Linked DNA regions of Azoarcus sp. KH32C. Each later gene encodes a partner of the first gene's protein in a complex. Links are inferred from orthologs where the notes say so. Each region holds a gene or a part of one and is shown in the gene's direction. Other genes may lie near its edges.

Evidence for each region.
Region 2: the proteins of metK (region 1) and groL are in contact, whole or in part, in a cryo-EM structure (PDB 8P4O), measured with the Escherichia coli proteins. The link is inferred for Azoarcus sp. KH32C from one-to-one orthologs.

Annotation. Positions count from the first base shown.
Region 1 is NC_020516.1:611,173-614,267, reverse strand. Bases 33-2,808 are described here. They hold metK (methionine adenosyltransferase), read left to right. Parts: upstream 33-725; coding sequence 726-1,892; downstream 1,893-2,808. Other genes in these bases: AZKH_RS02705 (DUF2242 domain-containing protein), read left to right, coding at 2,666-2,808; AZKH_RS02710 (cytochrome P460 family protein), read right to left, coding at 1,959-2,453; AZKH_RS02720 (lysophospholipid acyltransferase family protein), read right to left, coding at 33-485. Also shown: more of AZKH_RS02720, read right to left, coding at 1-32; more of AZKH_RS02705, read left to right, coding at 2,809-3,095. UniProt on the Escherichia coli protein: Catalyzes the formation of S-adenosylmethionine (AdoMet) from methionine and ATP.
Region 2 is NC_020516.1:951,148-954,360, forward strand. What follows is about bases 181-3,074. They hold groL (chaperonin GroEL), read left to right. Parts: upstream 181-751; coding sequence 752-2,398; downstream 2,399-3,074. Other genes in these bases: AZKH_RS04305 (glutathione binding-like protein), read left to right, coding at 181-225; groES (co-chaperone GroES), read left to right, coding at 418-708; AZKH_RS04320 (response regulator transcription factor), read left to right, coding at 2,722-3,074. In the rest of the region: more of AZKH_RS04305, read left to right, coding at 1-180; more of AZKH_RS04320, read left to right, coding at 3,075-3,213.

The DNA of each region.
Region 1 (3,095 bases):
ACGCCCGAGACGTCGGCCGGCGCCACATTGATGTTGCCGCGCTTGCGCCCCGCCTCCATCAGGGGCCCCAGCGCCGCCTTGCGCGGCTCACGGAACAGCACCGTGATCGGGCCATGCGTCGAACAGTACTGGGCGCACATCTCGAAGCAGCCTAGATGCGGCGTCAGCAGCAGCACGCTGGCGCCGTCCGCACGCGCCTGCACGAGCAGCTCGGCGCCTTCGACGCGGACGATGCGCGACAGCACCTCGTCCTGCGGACGCAGCCACACGTAAGGCAATTCGAGGGCTTGGCGGCCGGCTTCGCGGATCGCGGCGCGCAGGATCGCGGGATCCTTGCGGCCCAGCGCACGGGTCAGGTTTTCCTCGAGACGGCGGGCATAGGTTGGCGAGAAGCGCCAGGTCAGCCAGCCGGCAACGCCGCCCAGGCGGTGCAGCCAGGCGAGCGAAAAGCGGGACAGAACACGGAAGAGAAAATCGACGGTCACGATCACAAGCGTCGGCCCCCGTGCGAGCCGACGGGCGACGCGCAATTGACCGACTGAATAGGGAAGCTATAATTATCGCTTAGCCGCCGAGTTAATACGACAACTTGCAGGGCGGCGTTGCGAACGCACCAAACCGGTCGCGACAAACAAGTACTGCTAAAGCGTCGCCTGCTCGACGAAATCCCCGGAGCCGGCAACGCCGGACAGCACCGGGGATTTTTGTTTTTCAGGAGCAGCTCAGTGAGCAAGGAATTCCTCTTCACCTCGGAATCGGTCTCGGAAGGCCATCCCGACAAGGTCGCGGACCAAGTGTCCGACGGCATCCTCGACGCGATTCTCGCGGACGATCCCGCGGCACGCGTCGCATGCGAGACCCTCGTGTCGACGGGCCTCGTCGTGATCTCCGGCGAAATCACGACCCACGCCCACCCGAACTACAAGGAAATCGCGCAGGACGTCATCCGCCGCATCGGCTATGACAACTCCGAGATCGGCTTCGACTACAAGTCGTGCGCGATCCTGACGGCGATCAACCGCCAGTCGCCCGACATCGCCCAGGGCGTCAATGAAGGCGAAGGCATCGACCTCGACCAGGGCGCCGGCGACCAGGGCCTGATGTTCGGCTACGCGTGCAACGAGACGCCGTCGCTGATGCCGCTACCGATCTACTACGCCCACCGCATCATGCAGCGCCAGGCCGAGCTGCGTAAGGACGGCCGCCTGAACTGGCTGCGCCCGGATGCGAAGAGCCAGCTCACCGTGAAGTATGTCGACGGCAAGCCGGTCGCGATCGACACCGTCGTCGTGTCGACCCAGCACAGCCCGGATGTCTCGCACGCGCAGCTCTCCGAACTGGTGATCGAGGAGATCGTCAAGCCGGTGCTGCCCAAGGAGCTGATGCAGGGCGAAGTGCGCTACCTGATCAACCCGACCGGCCGCTTCGTCATCGGCGGCCCGCACGGCGACTGCGGCCTCACCGGCCGCAAGATCATTGTCGACACTTACGGCGGCGCGGCCCACCACGGCGGCGGCGCATTCTCCGGCAAGGATCCGTCGAAGGTCGACCGTTCGGCCGCCTACGCCGGTCGCTGGGTCGCGAAGAACATCGTCGCGGCCGGCCTCGCCGACCGTTGCGAAGTGCAGGTCGCCTACGCGATCGGCGTCGCGAAGCCCGTGTCGATGATGGTCGAGACCTTCGGCACCGGCACGATCGCCGACGAGAAGATCGTCGAGCTGGTCCAGCGCCACTTCGACCTGCGTCCGAAGGCGATCATCCAGGAGCTCAACCTGCTGCGCCCGATCTACAGCAAGACCGCCGCCTACGGCCACTTCGGCCGCGACGAGCCGGAATTCACCTGGGAAAACACCGACAAGGCCGCCGCGCTGCGCGCCGACGCCGGGCTGTAATCGTCCCAACCTGCAGGGCGGTGGTCTCCGCCGCCCTGCCTGCCACATGCGCAGCGGCGTCCTGCCTCAGGGCATCGTTGCCGGATGCGTGAAGACGTAGTCGCGATCCTTCAGCGGCGTGTGGCAGCCCAGGCACTCCTGCACGAAATTCTCGTCCTTGCCGTAGGGCTTGAGCTCCTTCCCGACCCAGCGGGCATAGCCCCAGCCGCCGGTCGCGGCGTACTTCGCCGCATCCTTGGTCATGAACTCGGCGTGGACGAAGCCGCCCGGCTCGGTCGCCGTTGCCCAGCGGTCGTGCTGGACGCCTTTCCAGACCATCTTGCCGAGCACGACACCATCCGGCCACGGATTCGTCTTGCCTTCGCGCACGGCCTGTTGTGCCGCCTCGTTGCCGAGTACGACGCGCAAGGTGGTGTTGTCCGAACGGTGGTGCACCGACAGCACCTGCCATTGGCGAAAACCTTCAGGCAGCACGATGCCGTTCGGAGCGGGGTCGGCTGCTAAGCTGCAGCCGGAGAACGCGGCGAGGGACGCCGCAAGGATCAGGACTTTTTTTGTCATCGGGAATCCACGTCGTTGGGGGAAGTTTTCGGCGCGCCGCCGCGACATCCCTTGGCGGCCGGCGCTTTCGAAACAACAGCCGACCGATACGTTTTATTCCCTGACGCAAGCCGAGGCTACAAGAGACCGGTTACCGATCATCTCGCTTGAACCCACGGCGCACCGGATGCTCTAAACTGCTTCATTGCATCGCCATGCCCCGGATTTTCCCCATGTTTCATCTTGCGCGCCGCGCCCCTGCCCTGCTGCTCGGCGGACTGCTGCTGACCGGCTGCTCCCACGCCCCGGCCCCCGCCTACCGCGCCGAAACCTTCAAGGCGGAATCGCCCTTCGTCACATGGAGCCAGCGAGATCCAGCGGCCGCGTGCGAAGTCGGCCGGCGCGCGCTGCTCTCGCAGGGCTACCAGGTCGACAGCACCAATCCGACCCGCATCCGCGGCGACAAGCACTTCCTGCCGCAGCCGAGCTACAGCATGACCTTGGGGATCACGTTGGAGTGCCTGCCGAGCAATCTCGGGACCGCGATGTACGCGAACGCGCTGCAGACGCGCTATGAACTGAAGTCCGCCGCGACGAGCGCCGGCGTCGGCGTCGCCGGCATCGGTTCGATTTCGCTGCCGTGGACGGCAGACAAGGAAGCGA
Region 2 (3,213 bases), 340 kb from region 1 along the record:
ATGGCCTGCTATCCCTGGATTGTCCCCTGGAAGCGCCAGCAGCAGGATCTCGACGAGTTCCCGAATCTGCGCCGCTGGTTCGACGCGATCGCGTCCCGGCCGGCAACCGTCCGCGCCTACGCCCAGGCGGAGCCGTACGCCAATCGTCCCGCCGTCACCGAGGAAAGCCGCAAGCTCCTCTTCGGGCAGACGGCGCAGAGCATCCGCCAGCAGTCGGGGCGATAGCCGCGCTTGCGGGCCGATGCCGGCAATAAAAATTTTCTCGTTTGCCCGTACTTGAAATCGCTTGGGGCCGTCCCTATTATTAGCACTCGTTGGCAGTGAGTGCTAACGGCCGCGGCACCTCCCATCCCGCGGCCCGCGCGAATTTTCTGCGGGCACCGTTCCCGCACTGTTGAAACAATAAGGAGTGAGTCAATGAAGATCCGTCCCTTGCATGATCGCGTGATCGTCAAGCGCCTGGAAGCCGAACGCAAAACCGCCAGCGGCATCGTGATCCCCGACTCGGCGGGCGAGAAGCCCGATCAGGGCGAAGTCCTGGCCGTCGGCAACGGCAAGATCCTCGACGACGGCAAGGTCCGCCCCATGGCCGTCAAGGTCGGCGACAAGGTCCTGTTCGGCAAGTACTCGGGCCAGTCCGTGAAGGTCGAGGGCGAGGAACTGCTCGTCATGCGCGAAGAAGACATCATGGGTGTGGTCGAGGCCTGAGCCTCCCTCCGCCCTGACAAACGAATTCAAGGAGCAATGAAGAATGGCAGCTAAAGAAGTCAAGTTCGGCGATTCCGCCCGTGCGCGTATGGTCGAAGGCGTCAACATCCTGGCCGATGCGGTCAAGGTGACCCTGGGCCCGAAGGGCCGCAACGTCGTGCTCGAGCGCTCCTTCGGCGCCCCGACCGTCACCAAGGACGGCGTGTCGGTTGCCAAGGAAATCGAACTGAAGGACAAGTTCGCCAACATGGGCGCGCAGATGGTCAAGGAAGTCGCTTCCAAGACCTCCGACATCGCCGGTGACGGTACCACCACCGCGACCGTGCTGGCCCAGTCGATCGTCCGCGAAGGCATGAAGTACGTCGCCGCCGGCATGAACCCGATGGACCTGAAGCGCGGCATCGACAAGGCTGTCATCGCCACCATCGAAGAGCTGAAGAAGCTGTCGAAGCCCTGCTCGACCAACAAGGAAATCGCCCAGGTCGGTTCGATCTCCGCGAACTCCGACGCCGACATCGGCGAGATCATCGCCCGCGCGATGGACAAGGTCGGCAAGGAAGGCGTCATCACCGTCGAAGACGGCAAGAGCCTGAACAACGAACTGGACGTGGTCGAAGGCATGCAGTTCGACCGCGGCTACCTGTCGCCGTACTTCATCAACAACCCGGACAAGCAGGTCGCGATCCTCGAGAACCCGTTCGTCCTGCTGTTCGACAAGAAGATCTCGAACATCCGTGACCTGCTGCCGGTGCTCGAGCAAGTCGCGAAGGCCGGCCGTCCGCTGCTGATCATCGGCGAAGACGTCGAAGGCGAAGCGCTGGCGACCCTGGTCGTCAACAACATCCGCGGCATCCTGAAGACCTGCGCCGTCAAGGCCCCGGGCTTCGGCGACCGCCGCAAGGCCATGCTCGAAGACATCGCCATCCTGACCGGCGGCCAGGTCATCGCCGAAGAAGTCGGCCTGACCCTCGAGAAGGCCACCCTGGCTGACCTCGGCCAGGCCAAGCGCATCGAGATCGGCAAGGAAAACACCATCATCATCGACGGCGCCGGCGAAGCCGAGCGCATCGAAGCGCGCGTCAAGCAGATCCGCGTGCAGATCGAGGAAGCGACCTCCGACTACGACCGTGAAAAGCTGCAGGAACGCGTGGCGAAGCTCGCCGGCGGCGTTGCAGTGATCCGCGTCGGTGCCGCGACCGAAGTCGAAATGAAGGAAAAGAAGGCCCGCGTCGAAGACGCGCTGCACGCCACCCGTGCTGCCGTTGAAGAAGGCATCGTCCCCGGCGGCGGCGTCGCGCTGCTGCGTGCCCGCGCCAACCTGACCAACCTGAAGGGCGACAACCACGACCAGGACGCCGGCATCAAGATCGTGCTGCGCGCGATGGAACAGCCGCTGCGCGAAATCGTCGCGAACGCCGGTGACGAGCCCTCCGTGGTCGTCAACAAGGTTGTCGAAGGCACTGGCAACTTCGGCTACAACGCCGCGACCGGCGAGTACGGCGACATGGTCGAGATGGGCGTGCTGGACCCGACCAAGGTCGAGCGCACCGCGCTGCAGAACGCCGCTTCGGTTGCCGGTCTGATGCTCACCACCGACTGCATGGTCGGCGAGCTGCAGGAAGACAAGCCCGCGATGGGCGGCATGCCCGGCGGCATGGGCGGCATGGGTGGCATGGACATGGGCATGTAATGCCCCGCTGATCCCTGCGATCATCGTCCGGGCGTTCGCGCCCGGCACGGACGGCCCCGCTTCGGCGGGGCCGTTTGCTTTTGGGGGCTCTCAGGACGTGCGAAATGCATTGGCGCGGGCACTGCAATGCGCGCAACATGCGGGGAAGCGTGTGATAATTACTCAGATATCCGAAAAGGCGGTCCGGAGCATCTGGCTGGTTGGCCGGACGCTCCGGGGGCGGAACGCGCTGGCGGCGGGTTCCGTCTCGTGACCGGTAAAAGGAGAACAGCGGGTGTGAATCTAGGCGTGCCCGCTTACACGCAACTTACATCCTGATTCCAATGCGGATTCTTCTGGCTGAAGATGATTTCGTCATCGCTGACGGTCTGGGCCGCGCCCTGAGGCGAAGCGGCTTTGCGGTCGATCACGTGGCGACCGGCGCCGATGCGGATACCGCTTTGGCATCGCAGCCGTTCGATCTGCTGATCCTCGACCTCGGCCTGCCGAAGCTGCCCGGCATCGAAGTCCTCAAGCGCCTGCGGGCGCGCAAGTCCGCAATGCCGGTGCTGATCCTCACCGCGCAGGACGGTGTCGACGATCGCGTGCGGGGTCTCGATGCCGGTGCCGACGATTACCTCACCAAGCCCTTCGCATTGCCCGAGCTCGAGGCGCGCGTGCGCGCGCTGACGCGCCGCGGCACCGGGCAGGCGCGCTGCATCGAGGTCGGGAGTCTCTCGTACGACCAAGCCGACCGGGTCGTGAAGATCAACGGCCAGGTGGTGGAGTTTTCCGCGCGCGAGGTCGGCCTGCTGGAAGTGTTCATCCTGCGGGTG